One region of the Ferdinandcohnia sp. FSL W7-1320 genome, then DNA from elsewhere that is predicted to be linked to it. Evidence: a T-box and tRNA genes for the amino acid it is inferred to sense, from the RefSeq annotation. Region 1 holds a T-box; the other holds one or more tRNA genes.
The links. The T-box of region 1 lies ahead of NST91_RS08140 (valine--tRNA ligase). A T-box ahead of a tRNA ligase gene usually reads a tRNA of that ligase, here a tRNA-Val.

Region 1 (4,437 bases):
TTTCAATTGAGACGTTTGACTATGAAATTCCGAAGCGTGGATGTTTACAAATTATTGCCGATTTAGCAATTAGCGGTATCCAAGGTGTTACTCAGGCGCCTAAGGAGGATGCTGTGCAGGAGACAATAAAACAAGAGGTGCAAGCTCCTGTTGTAGCAGAACAAGAAGCAGAAGAGGGACTGGAGCTTGTAAGAAGCATTCCTCCTGAAGAAGAAACCGAAGTGGAAGTTCAAGCGGTTTCAGAACAGGTGGAAGAGGAAAAAACACAGGAGCAAGTAGAGGTAGTGCTACAAGAAAAAGACGAAGTGGTGCTACATAGAGAGGCACAAGAAAAAGTTCAGGTAGAGGCTCAAGATGATATTAAGTCAGAGGCTAAAGATGATGTTCAGGTAGAGGCTCGAGAAGAAGCTCAGGTGGAGAAACAACCAGAGGTTATTGCTGTAAATGAACAGCAGAATGAGGAAGAAGATACTGATCTATTTGTTCCATTTGAAGTGGAGGCTAGAAAAGAGGCATACCAAGAACACGAGGTACATGAGGAAGAAGAGGTTGTTGATGTAGTCGAAGCGATTGAAGAAGAGGTTCATGCAGTGTTAACCCCTTCAATTGAAGTGAAAGCAAGACATGATAATCAATTATCCTTTGGGTCTGATAATCCAAATAAGAAAAACTCGACTGCCGTCCAGGAAAAAGATGCAGTGAAAGAACAAAGAGAAGAAAAGATTGATGAGCCTTCAAAACGTAGCGAAAATGATTTATTATTAACTAAAATTTTTGGTAGAGATGAAGTAGATGACCATACAACCATGAAAATTTGTATCGTTCAACACGGAGATACGTTAGAAAAGATTTCAGAGCGTTATGATATCTCAGTACAACAATTAGTACGTGTAAATTCACTAAACACAGATTCCGTCTCTGAAGGACAGCTTTTATACATCCCTGTTCAAGCAAATAGTTAGAAACATAGATAGGGTGAGGAAAACCTCACCCTGTTTTCTTTATGAAACGAATTACCAAAACTGTTAGGAAAGAGAGTGATTGGCCCAATGGATAATAACGATGCTAGAGAATTAGGGCCCATCTTAAAAAAATATAATCTAAAGCCCTTATCATTTGAACAACTCGGTAAAGTTACCAAGGTTGTGACAAACAAAGGAATTTTTGCATTAAAGTCTGTTTCAAATAAAATAAATCCTTCCTTCCCTACTTTCCTTCAACACTTATTGCAACAGGGCTATACAAGGGCAGTTCCCATTTACTCAACCATCGAGGGGAAGTACCTTGTCTATCATAACCATAAATTCCACTACCTAATGCCTTGGTTAAAAACTGCGACCATCGAACATCGTGGAGAACATTATCATTCCTTTTTTAAAGAAATTGCTAGAATTCACTTAACAACTGCAAGAAAAATACAAATGAACGATGAAACTGAGATTACAAGGCATTATGAATCAATCGTTAAGAAATGGGATGAACGGAATCAGTTACTAGAAGGTTTTGTAGAAACTGCCGAACAAAAATGGTATATGTCTCCATTTGAACTTCAATTCTGTACGTATTTTTATGAAGTAAGTCTAGCAGCCTCATTTGCAAGATCACAACTCGATAAATGGCATGAGTTAATGATAGGAGAAAAAGCATACCGTACCGCATTAACACTTAATCATTTTTCAGATACACATTTTTTATATGATGACAGTGGAAGGGGCTATCTATCAAATTTTGAAAGGGCAGGGTATGCCAGCCCTACCAATGATTTAGTAAGCCTCTATTTTCGAATATTAAAGACTTATCCGACTTTGTGTACAGATTGTCTTGAGTGGTTTGAAACCTATCAAAGCCGTTTTCCATTACGTGAAGAAGAGTTCTATCTCTTTCTAAGCCATTTGACTTTCCCTGAGCCAATCTATAAATGTCTTCGAAATTACATGGATAATAAACAGAAGAAATCAGAGCTAGAACATGTCCAAGTTTTACAACGAGCCTATTGGTTGACTAAAAATATTGAATTTGTTTCAGTGAAACTGTTGGAAGCTGAACAAAAAAGAAAAGAACAAGAGGAAGAAGAATCCCATACGGAATAAAGTATGGGATTTTTTAGATCATGTCGAGGTAAAATGCAACTGCGAGTAAAATTAATATGGCCAAAAAGAGCACATCAAATGAGGTGGGTATAAATATAGTTCGAACCGCTTGAACAATGGTGATGGGGATGATAAATTGGTGACAAACATCTCTACATTGTCGTAGCCAATGAGGATAAGAGTATTTTCTAAATCGTCGTCTTCTCATGCTTTATCTCTCCCTTCAAAGAAATCCTATAACTAAACTATGCTTGGAAAAGCAGAAAAGTTCCTGTCAATTCAGATTGAAAATTTTGTAACAAATTAACTTAAAGAGAATAAAGTATAAAAAACTTGGCTACCCTTATTGACAATACCTATTGAAATTCAACAAAATAAGTAGTAAAATTCTTTAAAGAACTTAACTTACATCCCCATAATGAGTACATACGATGACAGGGAAGAGTACATTGTGAACACCTTCAGAGAGAGAAATCATTAGCTGTGAGATTTCTTAGGAACGTAACGATGGAAGGTCACCCTTAAGTAGCTTTTATGAAATGAAGTAGTAAAAGCCGGTGAAAAGCCGTTATCTTTTTTTGAGAGCATAGATACGTTTTTTATCTATGAAAAAAGGTGGTACCGCGAATAGACTCCATTCGTCCTTTTATTAGGATGAATGGAGTTTTTTTATTTATTCAGCCGAAGCTGAAAAATAAGCCTCCGGCGGATGTCACAGATTTTCAAAAGAAACTTTTCGAGCAAGCTCGAAAAAATCTGGACGGCAAATACGCCAAGGCGCATTTGATTTTGTTTATTAGTTTAAGGAGGAACTCAAATGGAAGGTAATGAAAAGACTTTATCAACTAAGTATGATCCGCAAGCCATTGAAGCGGGGCGCTATCAATATTGGTTAGAGGGTAAATTTTTTGAAGCAAAAGATGATGCTGAGAAAAAAACTTATACGATTGTCATTCCACCACCAAACGTAACTGGTAAGTTACATCTAGGTCATGCGTGGGATACAACCTTACAGGATATACTTACTCGTATTAAAAGAATGCAAGGCTATGATGTGTTATGGTTACCGGGAATGGACCATGCTGGTATTGCAACCCAAGCAAAGGTCGAGGCTAAGCTACGTGAAGAAGGAAAATCTCGATATGACCTAGGGCGAGAAAAGTTTGTAGAAGAGACATGGAAGTGGAAGGAAGAGTATGCGAGCCATATTCGTGAACAATGGTCTAAACTAGGTCTTGGACTTGATTATTCCAGAGAACGTTTCACTCTTGATGAAGGACTTTCTAAGGCGGTACGTGAAGTATTCGTTACTTTATATAAAAAAGGTCTAATTTACCGCGGTGAATATATCATCAACTGGGACCCAGCTACAAAAACAGCTCTATCTGACATTGAAGTAATTTATAAGGATGTTCAGGGTGCATTTTATCATATGCGTTATCCATTAGCAGATGGAAGCGGATCTATTGAGATTGCTACGACTCGACCAGAAACAATGCTAGGTGATACGGCAATCGCTGTTCATCCAGAAGATGGGCGGTTCAAGCATTTAATCGGTAAAACGGTTATTCTCCCAATCGTTGGTAGAGAAATTCCGATTGTGGCTGATGATTATGTTGATATGGAATTTGGATCTGGTGCAGTTAAGATTACACCGGCACATGACCCGAATGACTTTGAAGTAGGAAATCGTCACAATCTTGAGCGTGTTTTAGTTATGAATGAAGATGGAACCATGAATGCAAACGCTGGTAAATACCAAGGAATGGATCGCTTTGAATGCCGAAAACAAATTGTTAAAGATCTTCAAGAAGAAGGCGTGCTATTTAATATTGAAGAGCATCTCCATTCAGTAGGTCACAGTGAGCGAAGCGGTGCTGTAGTTGAGCCATACCTATCCACACAATGGTTTGTAAAAATGCAACCATTAGCAAATGAGGCAATTAAGCTTCAATCACAAGAGGAGAAAGTAAACTTTGTTCCGGAACGATTTGAAAAAACATACTTGCGCTGGATGGAAAACATCCGTGACTGGTGTATTTCACGACAATTATGGTGGGGGCATCGAATTCCAGCGTGGTACCATAAAGAAACAGGTGAGGTTTATGTTGACCATGAGCCACCAAGTGATATCGAAAACTGGGAGCAGGACAATGATGTTTTAGATACTTGGTTCAGTTCTGCGTTATGGCCATTCTCCACAATGGGCTGGCCAGATAAGGAAGCAGCCGATTTTAAACGCTATTACCCTACAGATGCTCTTGTAACTGGCTATGATATCATCTTCTTCTGGGTTTCAAGAATGATTTTCCAAGGACTAGAATTTACAGGAAAACGGCCATTTAAA
Region 2 (4,437 bases), 2.1 Mb from region 1:
ATTGTAGACAATCCGATTAATGCCCTAATGAATGCAAACTACATCGGAATTCTAGCTTGGGCAGTTGTTCTTGGAATTGCATTAAAAAATGCAAACGACACAACTAAGACATTAATTACCAACGTATCTGATGCAATCGCAACAGTCGTAAAATGGGTAATCAGCCTAGCTCCTATCGGAATCATGGGTCTAGTGTTCGACGCATTTGTAACAAATGGACTATCTGCATTAATGGAATATGGAAAAATCCTAGGCCTTTTGCTTGGCTGTATGTTCTTTATTGCACTTATTGTGAATCCTTTAATTGTCTATTTCTACATTCGTCAAAACCCATATCCACTTGTATTTAGATGTCTAAGAGAAAGTGGGCTAACAGCCTTCTTTACTCGAAGCTCAGCAGCAAACATTCCGGTTAATATGAACCTTTGTGAAAAACTAGGATTAAATAAAGATACTTATTCTATTTCAATCCCATTAGGCGGAACTGTAAATATGGCTGGTGCGGCAGTAACGATTTCTGTTCTTACTCTTGCAGCTGTTCATACACTCGGCATTCAAGTTGATTTTGCAACAGCTCTAATTCTTAGCGTCTTATCAGCAATTTCAGCAGCAGGTGCATCTGGTGTTGCCGGTGGGTCACTTTTACTTATTCCTTTAGCGTCAAGCTTATTCGGAATTCCGAACGATGTTGCCATGCAAGTCGTTGCAGTTGGTTTCATCATCGGTGTCCTACAAGACTCTTGTGAAACTGCTCTTAACTCATCATCGGACGTACTTTTCACTGCAACTGCTGAATATGCTAAGAAACGTAAAGAAAAGAAGAATGTTACGGTTAAGTCGGCTTAATCCTTTATTTAAACATATTAATAAACACAATAAGACAAAGGGACTGATACGTTCTCTTTGTCTTTTTTTATCAAGATTGTTTTTTAATAATTTTTTCTCTGTTATCTGTTTGTGGAGGCTCCTCCAACCACCCATGTTTAATCATAATATTTGCCCCATCCTCAGCGTACATCGAAATTTCTGGAATTAATGATGCATATCTAAATCCTATATCTCTCCTTGGACTAGCCGCCATGGCCATTCCGAAATTCCCAATACCCGCTGCAATCATTGCTGACACATGAAACATAATAAGTTTATCAGAGAAAACACTCGCATTACTATCTGTAACAGCTGAATCCCAACTCATTGGAGCAGGAAGATCCTCTTTGATTAAAAAGTCGCTAAAAAGTTCTATATATTTTTGCGAAAGTTTCTTTCCTCTTACTAAGAATTTTTTTACATCATCACCTTTTGCAGTTTGTGCAAATCCTGTCATCAGTACCTTACCAATCGCATTGGTCTGTATATTTAAAAATAAATGACTAATTTCAATAGAGGTTAGTGCTCTTTTCTTCCCCATGAAACCAGCTAAAAAATGCTGTTTCTCTACAAAATCAACCTTGTCGGGAATAGATATATACGGAGGTCTTACATATATTCCTTGTTTTAACATTAATTCACGTGTTTGGTCCTGCAATTCAACACCTAAATTTAATACCCGCTTATGAAAAGCAATTACATCGGGCCGTGTCGCAAGGCCCAGTGCTCCACTACTACCTGCCATTCCGAGAATAGACATTTGCCTTAGGTACATTAATACGAAAGTATCAGAAAATAGTCTAGGAGCTTTAAAATCTACATCCTGTTCTGTAAATCCTAATGGGATAGGAAATTCTTCTTTTTCAAAAATTTCACGTACAATTTTTTGGTTTTCTTTAGATGCTTCCAGTGTATATTCAATAATTGGACGTACTTCCTCATCTTCAACTTTATCTAAAAAATACAAATTAACACATTCAGCTAACGTATCGTTTATGTATTGTGTCCATAAGCTCGACATCTCCGCAGCTGTTAGACGAATCTTGTTTTTATCCTCCATGTGAACGAACAACCTCCCAGTCTAGTCCTAACAAGGATAATTTCTCCAAAAACGGATAAAATTATTATAATTATTATCCAAAGTCTAAAAATAAACGCAAAAAAATCACTTGAGAAAACTCAAGTGATCTCATGATGATTCCGAGAGGGCTCGAACCTCCGACCCCTACCCTGTCAAGGTAGTGCTCTCCCAGCTGAGCTACGGAATCACTATATGAATAATTCATAATATACATCCGTTTTGAGTGTTTGTCAATTAAATTCTAGTCATTTTATCGTGAATACATAATTTTGTGGTTTTTGCTATTTGTCGTTCACTATTTTCCTATGAAAATATTAACATCGTAAAAACCATAAATATATGTTATTATTGACATATATTCATTTTATTTGTATAAATATAATATCAAGGCAAAGTACAATTTAATAGTCGCTGAATTCCCATTTTTGGGAAACGGGGGAACCATAAACGTGCAAAAGAGCACACGGGGTGAATCCTTTTTTATAAAGGTAGGAGATACTCTTCATCCGAATCCGACAGCTAACCTCGTAAGCATTTGGAGAGAGCATTGTTGCGCAATTTTATCGATAAGCCACGAGCCACACTCTCGTGGTTTTTTGTGTCTTACGAAAAGAATGCTGTTCTTCGACATGCGCATTCCCATTTGTTTTGCCAAAAAAAGAAAACACTTTCAATACAACTTAGAGGAGGTTTTTTATGTCATTAACTAAGAAGATTTTATTAGGTTTAGGTCTTGGTGCGATTGTAGGTCTTATTTTGAATTTAACATCACCTACTGTTTTTGAATATGCAAATACGTGGGTATTCGTTCCATTGGGTCAAATTTTCTTGAATTTAATTAAAATGCTTGTTGTTCCAATAGTCTTGGTATCTATTACTCTAGGAGTTACTGGCCTTGGTGATCCAAAGAAGCTTGGAAGAATTGGTGCCAAAACGATAACATATTTTTTAGCAACTACAACGATAGCGATTACAATTGCCATCGCTCTTGCTTCCATTTTCAAACCTGGTGCTGGTGGAGCTTTTGATACGCAAGGGGCTACTTATGATGGGGCTACTGAAGCTCCTCCATTCATGGAAACCTTAATTGGAATTATCCCGACAAATCCATTCACGTCAATGACAGATGGTAATATGCTTCAAATTATTGCATTTGCAATTTTTATAGGTTTTGCTCTTACCGTGTTAGGCGAAAAAACGAAAGGTATTGTAAATTTATTCGAACAAGCAAATGAAGTATTAATGTATCTTGTTAATCTTGTTATGAAGACGGCTCCTTATGGTACATTCGGATTAATTGCAACAGCTATTGGTGGCCAAGGGTATGCTGCAATAAAAGCAATGCTTGCATACTTCCTAATTGTACTTGCCACTCTACTTATTCACGCAGCCATTACTTATGGTGGCACGATTGCATTATTGGCAAAACGAAACCCTATTGAGTTTTTCAAAGGTTTTGCGCCTGCGATGACAGTTGCTTTTAGTACGTCAAGTAGTAATGCTACACTCCCTATATCAATGGAAACTGCACAGAAAAATCTTAAGGTTCCTGAACCAATTAGTAGCTTTGTTCAACCATTAGGTGCGACTATCAATATGGATGGTACAGCTATTATGCAAGGTGTAGCCACCATTTTCATTGCACAGGTATACGGATTTGACCTAACTTTTACTCAAATTATTATGGTTATCTTAACGGCTGTACTTGCTAGTGTAGGTACTGCTGGTGTTCCTGGTGTTGGTTTAATCATGCTAGCAATGGTTCTAAATCAAGTTGGTTTACCACCAGAAGGTATCGGTTTAATTATTGGTATTGATCGTTTACTTGATATGACACGTACAGCCATCAATATCACAGGTGATGCTGCGTGTGCTGTATATGTTGCAGAATCTGAAAAGAAACATATGGATGAAGCAGCAGCTTAATTTTTAATTTGTACCGAAAGCGACAGGGAGTTTTTCCTGTCGCTTTCCTATTTTTCAAGCGTTATAATAGTGATGCAACATAATTGATCGAATGTTTGGAGGTTTAAAAAGATGACGATTAATAAAGGTACTGTTAGGGAAATGACTATACATAGTAAGATTTTAAATGAAGAACTTGAGCTTATCGTTTATTTGCCTGCTACCTTCTCCCCTCTATATAAATATAATGTACTCATTGCTCAGGACGGGCGCGATTACTTTAATCTAGGCAGGGTTGCGAGAGTTGCGGATAAGCTAATTGAAACAAGTGAAATAAGCAATACCATAATTGTTGGAGTTCCTTATAAAAGCGTTGCAGACCGCCGTAAGAAATATCACCCAGATGGTGAGCAGCATGATTTGTATAAGCGTTTCTTAGGGGAAGAACTTGTCCCATTTCTTGATCAAGAGTTCCCGACCTATCAAATGGGACAAGGACGTGCATTAATCGGGGATTCTCTGGCGGCGACGATTTCACTACTAACAGCACTTGAATACCCACATACTTTTGGAAAGGTGATCAT

Region 2: it encodes a tRNA-Val, which carries the amino acid that the T-box ahead of NST91_RS08140 (valine--tRNA ligase) is inferred to sense. The anticodon was not compared.

Annotation. Positions count from the first base shown of each region.
Region 1 covers NZ_JBBPAM010000001.1:1,617,771-1,622,207, forward strand. The annotation lists gene spoVID (stage VI sporulation protein D) at 1-962, shown strand, start outside; gene ysxE (spore coat protein YsxE) at 1,050-2,090, shown strand; gene NST91_RS08135 (YszA family small membrane protein) at 2,104-2,298, opposite strand; T-box leader at 2,513-2,739, shown strand; gene NST91_RS08140 (valine--tRNA ligase) at 2,908-4,437, shown strand, end outside.
Region 2 covers NZ_JBBPAM010000001.1:3,716,599-3,721,035, forward strand. The annotation lists gene sstT (serine/threonine transporter SstT) at 1-846, shown strand, start outside; gene NST91_RS18315 (DUF3231 family protein) at 917-1,927, opposite strand; tRNA gene NST91_RS18320 (tRNA-Val) at 2,063-2,135, opposite strand; cyclic di-AMP (ydaO/yuaA leader) riboswitch at 2,348-2,498, shown strand; gene NST91_RS18325 (dicarboxylate/amino acid:cation symporter) at 2,645-3,874, shown strand; gene NST91_RS18330 (alpha/beta hydrolase-fold protein) at 3,986-4,437, shown strand, end outside.